Regions from separate parts of the Streptomyces sp. AK08-02 genome, predicted to be linked through region 2. Evidence: riboswitches for the same ligand, from Rfam matches in the RefSeq annotation. Region 2 holds a riboswitch; each other region holds the start of a gene.
The links. Region 2 has a riboswitch for cyclic di-AMP ahead of PV734_RS15980 (C40 family peptidase). Riboswitches for the same ligand answer to the same signal wherever they lie in the genome.
Positions count from the first base shown of each region.

Region 1: another riboswitch for cyclic di-AMP. It lies ahead of PV734_RS41825 (NlpC/P60 family protein); the one in region 2 lies ahead of PV734_RS15980 (C40 family peptidase).
Region 3: another riboswitch for cyclic di-AMP. It lies ahead of PV734_RS14525 (transglycosylase SLT domain-containing protein); the one in region 2 lies ahead of PV734_RS15980 (C40 family peptidase).

Region 1 covers NZ_JARAZV010000028.1:48,420-54,972, forward strand. The annotation lists gene PV734_RS41805 (PspC domain-containing protein) at 1-509, shown strand, start outside; gene PV734_RS41810 (response regulator transcription factor) at 506-1,324, shown strand; gene PV734_RS41815 (NlpC/P60 family protein) at 1,364-2,497, opposite strand; gene PV734_RS41820 (hypothetical protein) at 2,979-3,332, shown strand; gene PV734_RS41825 (NlpC/P60 family protein) at 3,358-4,557, opposite strand; cyclic di-AMP (ydaO/yuaA leader) riboswitch at 4,565-4,740, opposite strand; gene pcrA (DNA helicase PcrA) at 5,008-6,553, shown strand, end outside.
Region 2 covers NZ_JARAZV010000007.1:93,039-99,591, forward strand. The annotation lists gene PV734_RS15970 (ATP-dependent Clp protease proteolytic subunit) at 163-807, shown strand; gene PV734_RS15975 (hypothetical protein) at 815-1,123, shown strand; cyclic di-AMP (ydaO/yuaA leader) riboswitch at 1,506-1,685, shown strand; gene PV734_RS15980 (C40 family peptidase) at 1,689-2,165, shown strand; gene PV734_RS15985 (ATP-binding protein) at 2,266-2,727, opposite strand; gene PV734_RS15990 (helix-turn-helix transcriptional regulator) at 2,940-3,797, shown strand; gene PV734_RS15995 (DUF397 domain-containing protein) at 3,807-4,031, shown strand; gene PV734_RS16000 (8-amino-7-oxononanoate synthase) at 4,110-5,237, opposite strand; gene PV734_RS16005 (glyoxalase) at 5,684-6,316, shown strand.
Region 3 covers NZ_JARAZV010000006.1:238,306-244,858, forward strand. The annotation lists gene PV734_RS14515 (DUF2092 domain-containing protein) at 1-548, opposite strand, end outside; gene PV734_RS14520 (polyprenyl synthetase family protein) at 829-1,839, opposite strand; cyclic di-AMP (ydaO/yuaA leader) riboswitch at 2,508-2,667, shown strand; gene PV734_RS14525 (transglycosylase SLT domain-containing protein) at 2,671-3,159, shown strand; gene PV734_RS14530 (HAD family hydrolase) at 3,246-4,067, opposite strand; gene PV734_RS14535 (NAD(P)-binding domain-containing protein) at 4,327-5,685, opposite strand; gene PV734_RS14540 (ATP-grasp domain-containing protein) at 5,812-6,553, opposite strand, start outside.

The DNA of each region.
Region 1 (6,553 bases), on a different contig from region 2:
ACGCGGAGAGTCCGAACGAGGTGCGTCGCCTCGCCCGTGCCCAGGAACGCGAACTGCGCAACTGGCTCTACAAACCGGAGGGCACCGGAAAGGACGAGGACGACGAGCCGGGCACCCTCGCGGAGGCGGTGCGGCGCAGTGCGGCCGAGGTGGAGGACAAGCACGGCGTCCCCATAGAGGTCGTGGTCGTCGGCGACTGCCCGCTCGACGACAGAACCGGCGCACAGATGCAGGCCGCGCGGGAAGCGATGGTGAACGCTGCCAAGTACGGTGGCGAGGGCGGCGCGGTGCAGGTCTACGCCGAGGTCGAGGGCAGGACGGTCTTCGTGTCCGTCCGGGACCGCGGACCCGGCTTCGACCTGGACTCCATACCCGCCGACCGCATGGGCGTCAGAGAATCGATCATCGGCCGTATGGAGCGCCACGGCGGTACGGCGCGGCTGCGCGCGGTACCGAGCGGCGGCACGGAGGTCGAGCTGGAGATGGAGAGGGCGGAGAACACGTCATGAGCGAGGCGCACGGGGACAACGGGCTGACCGGGGCGGCCGGTTCGGCGGAGTCGGCCGAACCGACAGGGACAGCCGAACCGGCCGAACCGACGGCATCTGCCCCAGCCGCACAGGCAGGCCGGTCCGCCGGCAGCGGCAGCGGTGACACGAGCGGGCGACGGGTGCGTGTGGTTCTCGTCGACGACCACCGTATGTTCCGTACGGGCGTCCAGGCCGAGATCGGGGAGACCGAGCGGACCGGCGTCGAGGTGGTCGGCGAGGCCGCCGATGTCGACCAGGCGGTCACCGTCATCACCGCCACCCGGCCCGAGGTGGTTCTCCTCGACGTCCATCTGCCGGGCGGTGGCGGTGTCGAAGTCCTGCGCCGCTGTGCGCCGTTGATGGGCGACGCCACCCAGCCGGTGCGTTTTCTGGCCTTGTCCGTGTCGGATGCCGCCGAGGACGTCATCGGTGTGATCCGGGGCGGCGCGCGCGGATACGTGACGAAGACGATCACCGGCACGGACCTCGTCGACTCCGTCTTCCGTGTCCAGGACGGCGACGCGGTGTTCTCGCCGCGCCTCGCCGGGTTCGTCCTGGACGCGTTCGCGTCCACGGACGCCCCACCGGTGGACGAGGATCTCGACCGCCTCACCCAGCGCGAGCGAGAGGTACTGCGGCTGATCGCCCGGGGCTATGCGTACAAGGAGATCGCCAAGCAGCTTTTCATCTCCGTGAAGACGGTGGAGTCGCATGTGTCGGCGGTACTCAGGAAGCTCCAGTTGTCGAACCGGCACGAGCTGACGAGGTGGGCCACGGCACGGCGTCTGGTCTAGGGGGAGAAGGGGGAGAGGGGCCGCCTGGTCGGCGTTGTCTCACACCACCCTTGTGGCGCCCGCGAGCGGCATCTCGTCCAGAGGTGCCACCCGTACCGGCGCCGACGGGTTCGGGGCGTGGATCATCTGGCCGTGGCCCACGTAGATGCCCACGTGGCTGATGCCCGAGTAGAAGAACACCAGGTCGCCGGGGAGGAGTTCGGACGGTGAGACCCGCTGGCCGGCGTTGATCTGGGCGTAGGTGGTGCGGGGAAGGGAGATCCCTGCGGAGCGGTACGCGGCCTGGACGAGGCCGGAGCAGTCGAAGGCGTCCGGCCCGGTGGCGCCCCACACATAGGGGCTGCCGAGCTTCTGGTACGCGTAGGCGACAGCCGCCGCCGCACGTGAGTTGGGCGCCTCGGCCACTCCGGAGGTCCCGGCCGCACCGGGGGCCCCAGCGACTCCGGTCGCTCCTGATGACCCGAGGCCCTCCCGCGCACTCCCCGACGACCGTGAAGCGTGCCCCCCACCCCAGCCGCCGCCCCAACTGCCACTGCCGCCTTCCGTCGCCAGCCGGGCGCGTTCCTCCGTGGTGAGGCGGGACAGTAGTTGGCGGGCCTCGCCCAGCTTTCCGGTCACGGTCTTCTTGTGGCGGCTCAGCTCGGCCTGACGGGATCTGAGGGTGGCCAGCTCTACGTGGGCGGCCCCGCGCAGCTGCTCGATCTCCCGCAGCTGCTTGCGTACGCGGGCCACGTCCGACGCCTGCCTGGTGCCCGCCCGTTCGGCGAACGCGGCGCCGTCCAGATACCTGTCCGGGTCGTCGGAGAGGGCGAGTTGCAGCGCGGGGTCGAGACCGCCGGAGCGGTACTGCGCCGCGGCCATCGAACCCAGCGCTTCCCGCGCCGAGTTGAGCCGCTCCTCCTTGCGTGCCGCCTCGTCCCGCAGGGTGCCCAGCCGCCGTTCCGCCCGCTCGGCCTTCTCCTTCGCGCCGTTGTACTTCTCGGTGGCGACCTCCGCCTCCTCGTACAGTTTGGTCACCTTGGCCTCCACCTGCGCCGTTGTCAGCTGTGGCTCGGCGTACCCGATGCCGTCGAAGCCGGTCGCCGTCGCCGCGCCCGCGAGGGCGATCGTCGCGGCGGTGCGGGCCGTATTGCCGTTGAGTGAGCGCTGTCGGGGCTTGCGGTGCGCGGCCACGGGGGCGTCACGTCCTTTCGTACGACCGCCACCACGACGACCGCCGGAAGACTGCCTGGGAAGCGGCCCAGGAGGGCGGTGGCGCGTCCGGCGACGGCTCGCACAGGGGGAGCGGTCCGCCGCCGGACTTTCTCGGCGGTGGTGTCCGACTGCCGCCCCTGGCCCGGGCGGCGGTGGGGAGCCGGTCACCTGGTGCAGGACGCTAAACCTGGGGGTGTGGTGAGGTAACGCCATGTACGGAACTGGCCTCAGCCGACCGCCGGGTGACCGCATGCGACCGTGATCCCCTTTCGGCGTCGCCGACTCGCGCAGAGGGCTGACCGATGCGGCGGTTCACGGGGCGCGTGAGGGTTACAGGGTGCTATGGGGTGCATATATGCGAGGTGCCTTCAACCGTAGGGTGCCGGGCGGACACCTCGCTAAGGCCGTACGCCCGGCCCGGTGTCGTACGACGCGGGAGCCGCTGACTAGGCTCCGGCTCATGGACGTACTCATCCATTTCTGCGTCGGTCTGCACATCATCGGCATCGCCTGCCTTTTGGGCGGGTTCCTCACCCAGCTGAAGGCGATGGGACAGGGCACGGCCCGCTTCGTGCCGGCGATGCTGCACGGTGCTTTCACCATGCTGGTCACCGGGGTCGCCCTGGTGGGCCTCAATCAGGCCGACGACCAGCCGGTCAACAACGTCAAGATCGGCCTCAAGCTGGCCCTGCTGATCGTGATCCTCGGCCTCGTCTATGTGAAGCGGGATGACGAGACCGTGGACAAGCGCCTGTTCGGACTGGTGGGACTGTTCACCACCGCGAACATCTTCATCGCAGTGCTCTGGACCTGACCAGCCGAGCTCCCCCGTCGGCTGGTCAGGCCGGGCGCACCACGCTGTGGATCGCGGACTCGCCGTCGTAGAAGATCGACTCCTCGCGGACGTAGGCACCCGGCTTCGGTGCGTGGATCATCATGCCGTTGCCGATGTACAGGCCGACATGGCTGATGCCTTCGTAGAAGAAGACCAGGTCACCGGGTTGGATATCGGAGAGCGAGACGGTTGTCCCAGCGTTCACCTGGTCGTAGGTGGTGCGCGGAAGGCTGACTCCGGCGGCCCACCAGGCGGCCTGGGTGAGACTCGAACAGTCGTATGAATCTGGTCCCGCCGCACCCCAGACATACGGCTTGCCGACCTGTGCGCGTGCGAAGGCGAGGGCCTTCTCGGCCTTGCCGGCATACGAGGAGTCGGGGACCGCGGGGGTGGCGGTGTCCGAAGTGGTGGTGCTCGGTGACCGCTGAGCCGCCGCCGCGTCCTGCCGGCGTCGCTGCTCGGCGGCCTGCTGCTGCCGGGCGAGTTCCTGCGCCTGGCGGCGCGCCTCCGCCTGCTTCGCGCGCTCGATGGCCGCGAGCCGCAGCTTCTCTTCGGCGGTGAGGCGGGTAAGCAGCCGGCGGGCCTGTGCGAGCTTCGTCTGGACGGCGGTCTTCGTCGTCTGCAGGTCGTTCTGGGACTCCGTGAGCGACTCCAGGCTCGCGGTGGCCTCCTGGCGCTTCCGCGTCGTCTCGGCCTGCTGGTTGACGTACTCGTCGACCGTGTCCTTCTGGCGGGCGGTCAGGCGGTCCGTCAGCTGGTTCTGGTCGAAGTAGTCCTGCGGGGTGTCCGCCAGTAGGAACGTCGCCGTGTCGGGGGCGGCCGACCCGGTGCGGTACTGGGCCGCGGCGAAGGAACCCAGCTCCTCGCGCGCGTCGTTGAGCTTCTCGGTGCGCCGGGCCACGTCGTCCATCAGGGCGTCGACACGGCCCTGCTGCCTGACGGCCTTCTCCTTGGCGGCGTTGTACACGTCGGCGGCCGACTCGGCCTGGTGGAAGAGGTCGTCGACCTCCGCCTCGACCTCCTCCATGTTCGGCCGGCCGTCGGCCGAGGGTGCCAGTGGCGTGCCGGGCTCCGCCGACGCGGCGTTGGCGGTCTGGGTCAGCAGGGCTACGGAGGCGGTCAGGGCCGCCGTGGCGAAGGCGGGGGGCCGTATGCCTGCTACGCGCGTTCCCGTAGGACGCGACTTGCGGTGCGACGACGCCAAGGGAGGCGACTCCTTCCACGTTCCGCCTACCGGGTTAGCTGTCGGGTTCGGGCGGGTAATTCGGAAGGGTTGCCCTACGGTCCTTGCCCTGGACGGCAGTCGGACCGATTCACCCCAAGTTCTCGGTGGGTCCCCGGCTCCTGCCGCACGGGGCGGCACGATCGGACTCGGCGGAGGCCGCGCGGCCCGGCGATGTTCGCCGGTGGAGGTCGAGCGGCCTTACGGCACGCTAACCAACGGGTGTGGCTTCTGTGAAGGTTGATGACCGCTATGCCCGATACGTTTTTGTGACCTCGACCCTAAACATGGCTCTTTGAATTCAATTCAGGGTGTTATGGAAGTAATTATCAGGTTGTGTGTAGTGAGGTCTGATCCAGGGCTCGCATCCCGGCTGCGTTGTTTTCGGGGTGGCGGCGGGTTGTCAGTGGGGGCGCCTAGACTCGGAGAGCGATGAGCAGCCTCTTTGACGACAGCTTCCTGGCGGACCTCCAGAGCCCTCGGGCCCACGCGGAGGAGCCCCCGCCACCGCCCGAGGACGAGCATGTGCCGGAGACCGTTCCGGACGATCTGTTCGGCGGGAAGTTCGACGCGCCGCCGGACCGGGACGCGTACTACCGCGACGGCGCCCCGCGCCCCGTGGTGGACCCGGCCGCGCTCCTGGACGGGCTCAACGAGAACCAGCGCGCGGCCGTCGTGCACGCCGACACCCCTCTGCTCATCGTGGCGGGAGCCGGCTCCGGCAAGACGCGTGTGCTCACGCACCGCATCGCGTATCTGCTCGGTGAGCGAGGCGTCCATCCCGGCCAGATCCTCGCGATCACCTTCACCAACAAGGCCGCCGGTGAGATGAAGGAACGCGTCGAGCAGCTCGTCGGCCCGCGCGCGAACGCGATGTGGGTGATGACCTTCCACAGCGCGTGCGTACGGATTCTGCGGCGGGAGAGCAAGAGGCTCGGCTTCACCTCCTCCTTCTCCATCTACGACGCCGCCGACAGCAAGCGACTGATGGCGCTCGTCTGCCGCGACCTGGACCTGGACCCCAAACGCTTCCCGCCCAAGTCGTTCAGCGCCAAGATCTCCAACCTGAAGAACGAGCTGATCGACGAGGAGGACTTCGCCGCCCAGGCGAGCGACGGTTTCGAGAAGACCCTCGCCCAGGCGTACGCGATGTACCAGTCGCGGCTGCGTGAGGCCAACGCGCTCGACTTCGACGACCTGATCATGACGACGGTCAACCTGCTGCGCGCCTTCCCGGATGTCGCCGAGCACTACCGCCGTCGCTTCCGGCACGTCCTCGTCGACGAGTACCAGGACACCAACCACGCCCAGTACGCGCTCGTACGGGAACTCGTCGGAACCTCCGAACACCCGGTGGACGTACCGCCCGGCGAGCACGATCTGCCTCCCGCCGAGCTGTGCGTCGTGGGAGACGCCGACCAGTCGATCTACGCCTTCCGGGGCGCGACGATCCGCAACATCCTCCAGTTCGAGGAGGACTACGCGGACGCGACGACGATCATGCTCGAACAGAACTACCGTTCCACGCAGACGATCCTGAGCGCAGCCAACGCGGTCATCGAGCGCAACGAGTCGCGGCGCCCCAAGAACCTGTGGACCAACGCGGGCGCGGGCGCGCGCATCACCGGCTATGTCGCCGACACCGAGCACGACGAGGCGCAGTTCGTCGCCGAGGAGATAGACCGGCTGACGGACGCGGGCGACGCGAAGGCGGGTGACGTCGCCGTCTTCTACCGGACGAACGCCCAGTCGCGTGTCTTCGAGGAGATCTTCATCCGCGTCGGCCTGCCCTACAAGGTCGTCGGCGGTGTCCGCTTCTACGAGCGCAAGGAGGTCCGGGACGTACTGGCCTACCTGCGTGTCCTCGCCAACCCGGAGGACTCGGTGCCGCTGCGCCGCATCCTCAACGTGCCCAAGCGCGGTATCGGCGACCGCGCGGAGGCGATGATCGACGCGCTGTCCCAGCGCGAGAAGATCA
Region 2 (6,553 bases):
AGGTTGCCGGTTCACTGCGGCGCCGTTGGGCCCGGTCGCGCAGTTCCCCGCGCCCTTCGGGGGCGCTTGCGAACCCCAGGCCGAAAAGCTCACGCACCACCTCGCGCCAGGCTCTGTACGTCCTGTACATTTTTTACGGAAGCCATCGAGGAGGCGCACGCCATGAACGACGTCGACGAACCGTCAGCCCGTTACGTCCTGCCCGAGTTCACCGAACGCACCAGCTCCGGGAGCCGGACGCTGGATCCGTACTCGAAGCTCCTGGAGGAGCGGATCGTCTTTCTCGGGACGCCGGTCGACGACACCTCGGCGAACGACGTGATGGCCCAGTTCATGCATCTCGAATACCTGGCACCCGACCGGGACATCTCCCTGTACATCAACTCCCCCGGCGGCTCGTTCAGCGCGATGACGGCGATCTACGACACGATGCGGTTCGTCACCTGCGACGTGGAGACGATCTGTCTGGGGCAGGCGGCCTCCGCGGCGGCCGTGCTGCTGGCCGCGGGTACGCCGGGCAAGCGCAGCGCTCTGCCGGGAGCCCGGGTGCTGATCCACCAGCCCTCGCTGTCCGGGCCGGTCCATGGCCAGGTGAGCGATCTCTCCATTCAGGCCCAAGAATTGGGCAGGGTCCGTAACCTGCTGGAAGAGCTGCTCGTACGGCACACCGGCCAGAGCCCGGAGCGGGTCGCCGCGGACATCGAGCGGGACAAGATCATGGACGCCCAGGCCGCTCTGGAATACGGGCTGGTGGACCGGATCGTGCCCAGCCGCAAGTCGTCGCACCCCACCCCCGGTACGAGGTGAGCCGCCGATGCTTCCACCCGAACTTCCTCCGCTGCCCGCGCTGACGCGCGCGGAGGGCGAGTTGATCGACCGTTACCTCGAAGTGGCCGATCTGCTCGGCCGTATCAATCCCGCGTATCACGGAGACACCTACCGCGGGCTGCGGGCCGCGCAGGCGCTCGTCGCCAAGGCGGTGGCGTTGCGCGACGCGCTGGAGCTGATGCATCAGCGGGGCGAGGCCGAGGTGCACGCCCACACGCTGGCGCGTGCGCTGCGCGTCCTGGACGGGGAGCGCCGCACGGCGCGCGTCACCGTTCCGCGCGAGCCCGCCGGTTGACGTGCCGTACCCACGGGACCGCATCGGGCGGGCTCACCCGTGAGGTGACGGAGTGTCCGGAACGGCTGGGGAAGTGACCGGATGGCATCCCCCGTTCGGCGTAGTCACGGATCCTCCGTCCGGCCCGCACGACTTGCGCGAAACGCATGGTTCGTAACCGAATCGAGACCGCTGAACCCCTGGTCCGAGGGTGCGCGACCCCCTCGAAAGTCCTTCTGGAGTACGGGTGTCCACCCGAACGGGCCAGCGGTGAGTAACACCACAAAGCCCCGGTTCCATTGGGATTTTCCTACTTCCATGAGCCAAGATCCCTTCCTGACGACAAGCCCCCGCCACAAGCGGCGGGGCGATCCGGGCGGACGCCGAGTCCTGCCGCCGCCTGGATGACCGGTCGACAGATGTGCATCGGCAGGAGTGGAGGACCCAAGCACGACGGGTCGCCGGAACGGTCAAGCCATGACCGGACCGAGCAGCCCTTGGGGTGAAGCCGCGTCAGCGGCCGGGCAACTTCGCCAGCCCGAATCCGACAGGTCATCCTTCACAGGCGGCTGACGAAGGGTTGCGCATGTCTGCGCTCAATCGTGTCCCGTCGCTGATGACCCGGGCCGGTACGGCCTCGGCTCTCACTCTTGTCGCCGTGGGCGGCAGCCTGGTGATCCCCGGTGTCGCGACCGACGCCGCCGCGGCGGTCGCTCCGTCGACGAAGGCACTTCAGATCGCGGCTTCCAAGAAGGGCTCCGCGTACAAGTACGGCGCCGCGGGACCGAAGAGGTTCGACTGCTCCGGTCTGACGCAGTATTCGTTCAAGAAGGCGGGCAAGTCCCTGCCGCGTACGGCGGCGGCCCAGTACAACAAGACCAAGCACATCTCCGCCAAGAGCCGCAGGGGCGGGGACCTGGTCTTCTTCCACTCGGGCTCGAACGTCTACCACGTGGGCATCTACGCCGGGAAGGGAAAGATCTGGCACTCCCCGAAGACCGGGGACGTCGTCAAGCTCCAGAAGATCTGGACGAAGAGCGTCTGGTACGGCCGGGTCAGCTGACCTCCCCGGGGCGGGCCGGCGGCCTTGAGCCGCCGGCCCGCGCCGGACGTTCTCGGTGGTCCGCCGCACCGGCGAGACCCCGCACGCCGACGGCGCGGATTCAAGGCTCCTGCTGCCCGACCGCCGTCACCGGGGGCCTGGCCGGGACCGTCCACGGAAGTTCGATCGACACCGTCTTGCCGCCCTCCCGAGTGGGGCGGACACGCAGCCTGCCGCCCGACTCGGCGGTCAGCCAGCGAATGATGACCATCCCGCGCCCGTTGTCCTGCTGCACGGCGGCGGGCAGCCGTTTGGGGAAGCGCGGGTGGCTGTCGGTCACCCCGATGCGCAGGTGTTCGTCACGATCGAGGGCGATGTCCACCGTGAAGGTGGGTGACAACCCGAAGGTGTGCTGTACGGCGTTCGTGGCGAGTTCCGAGATGATCAGGCGGATCGTGTCGGCGGCCTCGGAGTCACCCGCCAGGCCCCATTCCGCCAGCACGTTGGCGACATACGCGCGGGCGGCGGAGACCGAGGCGGGATCGCTCGGCAGAGTGACGGATGCTTCCAGGTGGTCTGCCATGGCGACGTCGTCCCTTTCCCACAGGACCGGGGCCCGACACGGAGCGGCTGGTTCGAGTACGGTCCCGGACTGGTGCTTCGCGCCAGAGTGCCATTCCGGCACCGGTCACGGGGTGCGATCCACCAAGATATGCATATATCTGTCGCTCGAAGCGGTGAACTCTGCGACCCCAGAACGTATTCGGGCGGCTCATCAGGAGTAAGGGGTGGCCCATGCAGTACGGTCCCGCGGTGCGCCGCCGAAAGCTGGGTGCCGAACTGCGCGCGCTGCGTGCCAGGGCCGGGCTCACGAGCGGTCAGGCGGCCCGGCTGGTGGGCTGGCACCAGTCGAAGGTGAGCCGGATCGAGACAGGCGCGAGCGGGGTGAGACCGGCGGACGTCCGGTTACTTCTGGACGCGTACGCCGTGCCCGAGGGCGAGTCGCGTGAGTTGCTGCTCGTGCTGGCGGGGACCGAGGACGGCGACCGGCACAACTGGTGGCACGCCTACCGCGGCGTGCTGCCGCCCGCCTACCGGGATTTCATCAGCCTGGAGTCGCAGGCCGGCACCATGCGCACGCTGGAGACCTCGGTGGTGCCGGGGTTGCTGCAGACCCGGGAGTACGCCCGTGCGATGACCCGGGCCGCCGTGGACGGCCTGGAGGAGAAGCGGCTCGACGCCCTGGTCGAGGTGCGGCTGGCCCGGCAGGACGTGCTGCGTTCGGACCGGCCCCTGGCGTTGAGCGCGGTCCTCGACGAGGCGGTGCTGCGCCGCGAGGTGGGAGGTCCCGAGGTGATGACGCGTCAGCTGGCGCGGCTTCTGGAAGCGGCCCAGCTGCCTCAAGTGCGGCTGCAGATCCTGCCGTTCACCGCGGGTGCGTACATCGGTATCACCGGCCCTTTCGTTATCTTCTCCTTTCCGAGCACTTCTGACTTGGATGTGGTTGTTCTCGACCAGATGATGAGTAGCCTCTACCTCGAACGGAAAGAAGACCTCCGGGCCTACAGCGAGGCCTTCAACACCCTTCAGATCCACGCCCTTTCGCCCGAGGACTCGTTGGATTTCATCGCCGGTCTGCAGCACGGCGTGTGAGGAGGCACCATGACCGCACCGCCTCGGAACGTCCCGTCCGTCGTCGAACCGCCCGGTGTGCGATGGCTGCGCAGCAGCTACAGCACGGGCGCGAACAACTGTGTGGAGACGGCCCGTCCGGACACCGATGTCCCGGCCGGACCGCTCGCCGTACGCGACTCCAAGAACGCCACCGGGCCCGTCCTGCTCTTCTCCCCCGAGAGCTGGCAGGGATTCCTCACCGCGTTCCGGTGATCGCCCTACGACACACGGCCGCGGTCCGCCGACTCGTGGTCGTGTGTCACTGATCAACGGCACTGTGGATCTACGTGTCTACGGTCGGTTCCCGCCGATCACCTGTACCGCCCGCGCGATCTGTTCCTCGGCCAGGTCCGCGCGGGCGGTCAGCCGCAGCCGGGACACCCCGTCCGGCACGGACGGCGGGCGGAAGCAGCCCACGCCCACTCCCGCGGCCCGGCAGTCGGCCGCCCACCGCACGGCCCCCTCCGGGGACGGTGCGCGCACGGAGACCACGGCCGCGTCCGGCCGTACCGCCGACAGCCCCTCCGCCGTCAGCCGGGTGTGCAGATCACGCGCCACCGCACGCGCCCGTGCGGCCCGTTCGGGCTCGCGGCGCAGCAGGGTGAGGGCCGCGAGGGCCGCGCCCGCCGCGGCGGGGGCGAGACCGGTGTCGAAGATGAACGTCCGGGCCGCGTTGACCAGGTGTTCGATCACCGGGGCGGACCCCAGCACCGCACCCCCCTGGCTGCCGAGCGACTTGGACAGCGTGACCGTCACGACGACGTCCGGCGCGCCCGCGAGCCCGGCCGCGAACGCCGACCCCTGCCCGCCCTCGCCCAGGACTCCCAGCCCGTGGGCGTCGTCGACGACGATTCCCGCGCCGAACTCCCGGCAGACGGCGGCGAGTTCGGCCAGGGGTGCGGCGTCCCCGTCGACCGAGAAGACCGTGTCGGACACGGCGACGGCCGGTCCGGTGTGGGTGCCGAGCGCTTTGCGGAAGGCGTCCGGGTCGGCGTGCCCGACGACCTGGGTCGTCCCTCGGGCGAGGCGGCAGCCGTCGATCAGCGAGGCGTGGTTGCCCGCGTCGGAGACGACGAGGGAGCCGTGCGGTGCGAGCGCGGTGACGGCGGCGAGGTTGGCCGCATAGCCGGAGGAGAAGACCAGGGCGGCCTCGAAGCCGCAGAATTCGGCCAGTTCGCGTTCGAGTTCCGCGTGCAGTTCGGTGCTGCCGGTGACGAGCCGAGAGCCGGTGGCCCCGCCGCCCCAGCGCCGGGCGGCCCGGGCCGCGCCCTCGGTGACCTCGGGGTGGCGGGCCAGGCCCAGATAGTCGTTGCTCGCGAGGTCGAGGAGCGGGGAGTCGGCGGGACGGGGCCGCAGGGTCCGTACGAGCCCGGCGCGGCAGCGCGCCTCGGCCTGCTCGTCGATCCAGCCGAACGCCATGAGTCCTCCGGGCAGCTACGTGTTTGTAGGCAGTGGACAGACCCTAGCCGGACCCTCTGACTCGCAGGATGTGGCAATACCCACAGCGGGTTTTATCAAGCAATGAAAAAGACCAGGTCAGAGGCTGTATCACGCCCTAGACCGAAGATCGTTTCTCACAGTCTGTCGAGCAATGCTCAAGACCTGACAGCACTGCGGACGATGCCGAAAGCGCGTGACGCCGGCCTGAGCGTCCCGATCGGTAACTCTCCGTGCTTGTTCGGTACGGGGAAGGCGCCAACTGGCAGGGGCGCGAGCGCGCCGCACCAGCCCGGCTGCTCAACGCCGACCACGGCTCGGGTAGGCGGGGCGGCGGTCCGAAGGCCGCTCGGGCCCGGGACCCCAGCGGGCCAGACCGAGCAGTTTTCGAGAAGTACCGGCGACTCGGCCGCCCTACCGTCGAGGACATGAACTCCATCGACTCCGTCACCCTTGAGGTGGCCGACACCACGGCCGCCGCCCACTTCTACTCCACCGCATTCGGACTGGGCTCGTCGCACGTGCGCCTGCGTGCCTCCGAAGCCCCCACGACCGGCTTCCGAGGTTTCACCCTGTCGCTCGTGGTGTCCCAGCCGGGCAACGTCAACGCACTTGTCGGCGCCGCCCTCGACGCCGGCGCCACCGCCCTCAAGCCCACCTCGAAGTCGCTGTGGGGCTACGGCGGAGTCATCCAGTCCCCGGACGGCACGATCTGGAAGATCGCGACATCGGCGAGGAAGGACACGGGCCCGGTCACCCGGGACTTCGACGAGCTCGTGCTCCTGCTGGGCGTCGAGGATGTGAAGGCCACCAAGCAGTTCTACATCGAACAGGGCCTCACCGTGGGGAAGAGCTTCGGCGGCAAGTACGTCGAGTTCGCCACCGGGCCGGGCCCCGTCAAGTTGGCTCTGTACAAGCGCCGTGCCCTCGCCAAGGACGCGGGTGTCCCCGCCGTCGGCACCGGATCGCACCGCCTCGTGCTCTCCACCGACGCCGCCCCGTTCAGCGACCCGGACGGGTTCCTCTGGGAAACCACTACTCCCTTGACCGTCACCGCCTGACCCGATGACCTCCGATTACAGGACGGCACTGACAGAGGAGGCCCCCTAAACGCCCGGCCGCTCGCGTGAAACCGGACCTGCTGCCCGTTCAGCCGCCGTTCCACAACGCCGATCCGGTGGCACAGAGCAAGGATCTCGACATCTCTCTCCCGCTCGCTCATCGGCAGCAGTCCCAGCATCACGAACGCGTTCGTCACACCCAGGTACGCCAGTCTCAGCAGCACGACCGATCACCGG
Region 3 (6,553 bases), on a different contig from region 2:
GACGCGGGGGCCGTGGCGTGGTAGGCCTCGTTCGACGCGCTGTCGTACGCCCACACCTCGTCGCCGTTGTGGATCACGCTGTACTCGGCGGCCTTCTCCAGCAGCGACACCTTCTGCTTGTCGGGGCCGTCCGCGGCGACGCGGATCGTGTGCGTGCCGGACGCCAGTGCGAGGAGCTTGGCGCTCGGATCGGCGGCCGACCCCGAGCCGTCGGAAGCCCCGCCGAGACCGCCGCCCGACAGAAGTCCGCTCTCCAGGCCGCCGAGGTCGGGCAGTCCCAGATCCGTACTGATCTTCACCGTGCCGGACAACTGCTGTACGTCCGACGCGGCGATCTTCTCGATGAGCTGCTGCGCGCTGATCTTCGGCAGATCGGGGTCACCGGAGCCGGCGAACGCCGGTACCAGCCCGATCGTCGCGACCGTCAGACCGATCACCGCGGCCGGGGCGGCGTACCGCGCGGCCTTGCGGCGCCGGGACGGCACGTCCTCGGCCTCGATCTCGGCCTCGATCCGGTTCCCGGCCTTGGCCTCTTCGTACGGTGCCATGTGTGCCTTACCTCCGTCGTCGGCGGCGGCTGTCCGTCCCACACTTGTCCACCCTGAGCCGCCATTCTCACCCGAACCGGTGAGGAGTGGTTGGTTTCCATCTCACCAAATCCACGAGGAGGAATCGTCAGACCTTGGGCTCAACTCCATGTACTGCTACGGGATGACATCAGGAGGCGCAGCTTCCCCCGACCCCTAGGGGGCCGGCGCCCCACTCCCGGCGACGGGACGGGCCGAGACAGGGCAGGTGCGGTCAGGTGAGCGGGGCGGGGCGGACGCCTCAGCCGGCCCGGTGCACCACCGCGTCGCACATCTCCACCAAGGCGGCCTTGGCGTCGCACTCCACCAACGGCGCCAACGCGGCCCGCGCGTCCTCCGCGTACCGCACGGTGTCCCGACGGGCCTGCTCCAGCGCCGGGTGCGCCCGCAGTCGGGCCAGCGCCTCCGCGTGCCGGGCGTCGTCACTCAGGTCGGAGTCCAGCAACTCGCACAACGCGACGTCCTCGGCCAGCCCCAGCCGGGCCACCCGCTCCCGCAACCGCAGCACGGGCATGGTGGGAATGCCCTCCCGCAGATCCGTCCCGGGTGTCTTGCCCGACTCGTGGGAGTCGGACGCGATGTCCAGCACGTCGTCCGCGAGCTGGAAGGCGACCCCGAGCCGCTCCCCGTACTGGGTGAGCACATCCACGACACCGTCGTCGGCCCCGGACATCATCGCCCCGAACCGGCAGGCCACGGCCACCAGCGACCCGGTCTTCCCGCCCAGTACATCCAGATAGTGCTCGACGGGGTCCCGGCCGTCCGACGGTCCCGCCGTCTCCAGGATCTGCCCGGTCACCAGCCGCTCGAACGCCTCCGCCTGCACCCGAACCGCCTCGGGCCCGAGATCGGCGAGGATGTGCGAAGCCCGTGCGAACAGGAAGTCCCCGGTGAGGACCGCGACGGAGTTCCCCCAGCGTGTGTTGGCGCTGGGCACACCGCGACGCACCTCGGCCTCGTCCATGACGTCGTCGTGGTACAGCGTCGCGAGGTGGGTCAGCTCCACCACCACCGCGGACGGCACGATGCCCGGCGCGTGCCGGTCCCCGAACTGTGCCGCGAGCATCACGAGGAGTGGCCGGAACCGCTTCCCGCCCGCCCGTACGAGATGCTGCGCGGCCTCCGTGATGAAGGGGACCTCGCTCTTGGTGGCTTCGAGCAACCCTTCCTCGACAGCCGCCAATCCGGCCTGGACATCGGCTTCGAGAGCCTGGTCCCGCACGCTCAGCCCGAACGGCCCGACGACGGTCACGAGGGATCTCCTGTCTGCTGGTGTCTACTGGCGGTCACACGGTGTGTCGATAGATCGCTGCCATCACTCAAGTCAGCGTATCCGGTCATGTTTCGATCACCGCTAGCGCCCGCCCGTCCAGGCCAGGCGCTATCGGATCACGACCGGAATGTTTTTGATCAGTCCAAAGCATGGACATTTATAAACATCCCGCGCCCCGTAGGCGAGCACTCACGCGCATACGTCACCTCATCCCCACCGTTCACCGCGACCGTCACCACAACAACGTCACGTGGCGCGCCCGAGGTTCCGCCACCCACAACGCCTCACACCGTCGCGCAACGCCTCGCAATATCACGCAATGGACATGAGCATTCAAGTAACGCCAAATGCCCCAAAACCCTTGCTCATCGCACTCATGTCACGACTACCCCCGCTCCGTGATTCGAGTCACGCCCACGGGCACCCCCCTCCGCCCGCGCTTCGCAAACTACCCATTCGCTAAAGGCAAGTTGCCCTTCAGGCCCCATCTCCAACTTGCCCCTTTTATCCGCAATGGGCATCCCAAATGGGTAAGTCCTGCATTTCTGCCCCTTGTTCGATCCATGTGCTCTCGCATACGTTTCGCGCCACACCGGGCGGACCGCCGAATCCTGCCACCGCCCACAGAGCAGCAGACCCACCCACCCACATGACTCACGCAGGCAGGAGCGGGGGACCCAGGTAAGCCGCCGGTCCGGGCGTTCGCGCCGGACCGGCTCGGGGTGAAGCCGTGCGCCGACCGCGCGCCCGGCCGGGCATCTCCCGCCCGAACCCGACAGCTCACCTCGCAGGCGCCGGAGAGGACTCACCATGCCCGCACGAGGTCAGCACCACCGCGCGAGAAGCCTGCGCCGCCCGCTCACACTCACGCGCACACTCGCCATCACGGCCACGGCCGCCGCAGCCCTGGCCATCCCGGTCGTGACTGCGACGACGGCCTCGGCCGCACCTTCCGCCGCGTCCACAACGACGTACTACGCGAACAACCTGGACGGCTGGATCCGCGAATCGCTCGACATCATGGCGCAGCACGGCATCCCCGGAACGTACGACGGCATCTACCGCAACGTCATCCGCGAGTCGTCGGGCAACCCGTACGCCATCAACAACTGGGACTCGAACGCGGCAGCCGGAACCCCCTCCAAGGGCCTCCTCCAGGTCATCGACCCGACCTTCGCCGCGTACCACGTCGCCGGCACCTCGTACGACCCCTACGACCCGATCGCGAACATCACCGCCGCCTGCAACTACGCGGCGGCGCGCTACGGATCGATCGACAACGTGTTCGGGGCCTACTAGTCCGCCCCCTGGACCAGTGGCCGCCCAGGCCCGGTACACCCGGGCCTGGGCGGCACGGAGGGTGGGGCGGTCCGGTATCCCCAGGGCTACCGGACCGCTCCACCCTCGAACAGCCGCTCCAGCACCACCGCGATGCCGTCGTCCTCGTTCGAGAGGGTGACCTCGTCCGCCACGGCCTTCAGTTCGGGATGGGCATTGGCCATGGCAACTCCGTGGGCCGCCCAGTCGAACATCGGGATGTCATTGGGCATGTCACCGAAGGCGATGGTGGCCGCCGACGTCAGTCCGAGGTACTCGGCGGCCAGCGCGAGCCCCGTCGCCTTGGTGATGCCGCATGGCTGGAGTTCGACGGTGCCCGGCCCCGACATGGTGACCGTCGCGAGGGAACCGACCGCTCCGCGCGCCGCCGACGCCAACTCGTCGTCGGACAGGGACGGATGGCGCAGCAGTACCTTGCTGATGGGCTCGGCCCACAGGTCGTCCCGGTGCCGCACCCGTACGGCGGGCAGCGTCGGGTGCGGCATCAGATACCCCGGCTCGATGAGCGTGAGCCCGTCCACACCGTCCTGATCGACAGCGGCGTACACCTGCCCGACCTCGGCCTCGATCTTGCCGAGCGCGGTCTCCGCCAGCTCCTGGTCCAGGGTCACCGACCACAGCAGCCGGTCCGCACCGGCGTCGTACACCTGCGCTCCCTGACCGCACACCGCGAGCCCCCCGGCACCGAGGTCGTCGAGCAGCGGCCGGACTCTCGGCGCCGGCCGTCCCGTCACGACCAGATGCCGGGCGCCGGCGGCCGTGGCGAGCGCGAGCGCGGCCCGCGACCGGTCGGAGAGCGTGTCGTCGGCACGCAGAAGCGTTCCGTCCAGGTCGGTGGCGATAAGTGCGTATGCGGTGGGAGCGGCCATGATCCAGAGAATACGGATCGTTCGGCACCTCGGTATCCGCCCGAACCGGACGACGTACGGCATCCCGGCAGCAACAGCCCCCCGCGCCCGGGCCGGTTCCTGTCGCGACACCGGCCCGGGAAGGCACGATCAGCACAGCAGCGCCCCCGGGGCGAGTATCTGGGCACCGGGGCGGTCAGGGGTCTGGCAGGGGTGGGCGCGGCAAGCGTCGGCTACCACGCGGGGCGGGGCGGGGCGGGGCCGACACGGGCGGAGTGCCCTACCCGTGCGCCGCCGCCAGATGCCGCGCCAGCCTCGGAGAGGCGAACTCCGTTCCGCACACGAACCGCATCACCGGCCCGTACGAAGCGGCCGCCGGCAACCCCGTGAAGTACAACCCGGGTACGGATGACACATACCCGGCCCCGAGCCTCGGCGTCCCCCTGCTCACCGCCAGCTCCATACGCAGCTCATGTCCGAGAAAGTCCATCGCGGCGATGTCGACGCGGTAGCCGGTCGCGGCTATCACATGGTCGGCCGACAAGTCCCGTATACGGCCGCCGGGTTCCTCGACCGTCAGCACCGGGTGCCCCCCGACGAAGCCCACTCCGCTCCCCGAACCGTCCCCTTTCTGCGCACCCTTGGCGCCCTGCGTACCCTCCGCCTCAGCCGCTCCCGCGACCTCCATAGCCCCCGTGACTCCCGCGACTCCCGCGACTCCCGCCCGGACGATCCGTGCGACCTCGCTCACCTGCACCTCGCCCTCGAACCGGTCGCGCAGCCACCACGCACCGAGCGGTCCGAGAACCCGGCGGACCAGATAGTGGCGAGCCCGGGCCGGGAGATAGCGGTAGGGGTGCGGATAGTAGGTGAGGGCCCAGAGCGACCACGCGTTGCCGAACGGCGACTCGGGCCGCAGCCTCGGCTGCTGCCAAGGGGGCGCGCCGAAGGCGACCCGACCGCTCCCCCGCGACACCACCCGTACCCGTGCTCCCGCCTCCGCCGCCAGTGCCGCCGTCTCCAGCGCGGACTGGCCCGCCCCGACGACGATCAGCTCCCTGCCCTCGAACCGGCTCAGGTCATGATGCTGCGAACTGTGGGACACCGGTCCCGTGGGCGAGGGCCCGTCCGGCGCCGCGGCCGCCAGCTCCGGGGGCAGATGCGCGAGCCCTGACAGGCCCGTCGCCACCACGACCGCGCGTGCGGTGAACAACTCACCCGAGTCCAGCTTGAGTTCGAAGCCATCCCCCCTGCTGTGGCCGCTGCCACCTCCGCTACCCGTTCCTTTGGGGCGCCTGTCCACGGACACCACCCGCACCCGCTCCAACTCGGGCACGAGCCGCTGCTGGAACCACTCGCCGTACGCGATGAACGTCTCCACCGGGATGATGTCCTCGTCGGTGACCAGTCGGCGCGCCCCCACCGCGTCGCAGTAGTCCACCAGGGCGTGACCATGCTGCGGGGCGTCGATACTGGAGGCCGCCGGTGTGGATTTCAGGAGCATCCCGGCGGGCATGTGGTCCCGCCAGCTCACCATGGGCTCGCCGAACACTCTCACCGGGATGCCACGTGCCCGCAGATGCGCGGCGGTGGACAGTCCGAACGGTCCCGCGCCGATAATCGCTACTGGATGATTCACGAAGTCCCTCCCCAGGACGCTGCTTCGCCACTTCGTGTTGCTCTGTACTCACTGCCATCCGCACCACCCCGCCCCCGCCCCCGCACCGGACGCCCGCGCCCCGGCTCTCGCCGGCAGCTCCGGCTCTCAGCCGACGCCGCCGCCACGGCGGCTGGTCCGCCACAGCTGGTACAGGTGCTTCGCGCCCGGCCGCACGAACCGGGCGAGCATCGTGAGGAACGGCAGCGGGTCGTCACCCGCGAGCCAGGCCAGTTCCGTCCCGCTCGCCCGGGTCGGCGCGTGCGGCGTCGTGTAGCCGCTGCGCCGGTAGGCGAGGAGGGCGGGCAGGTCGATGTTCTCCACGATGTACCGGTGCCCGGCGCGCTGTTCCCCCTCCGGAACGGCACGCCCGGTCAGATCGAGATGCATGGCACGGACCACGTCCACTGCCGACTCACTCTCGAAGAGCCGGAACTGGGCGCCCATCCGCGGATTGAAGTCGAGGAGTTTGTACTGTCCGTCGCGCCGGTCGAAGCGCAGGTCGAGGTCGATGATTCCGGTGAAGCCGATCTGCTTGATGAAACGCGCGGCAAGGTCCGCGAGTTCCGGATTGTCGACGACGTACGCATTTGCCGTCATTCCTGCGTGCGGCGGCCACGAACGGACCTTCACCCCCGTGAACAGCGCCCGCGGATTCGAGTCCGCGTCGAAGTAGGCGTGGACGATCCAGTCCTCGGCCTCCTCCCGGGGCAGGTACTCCTGCAGGATCACACCGGGACGCTCACCCCAGTCACGGGCCAGGGACAGCAGCGCCTCCCGGCTCGCGATGCGCGTGGTGCCGTTGACAGCGGGCCGGGCGCGCCGCACGAACGCCTCCCGGTTCTTGGCC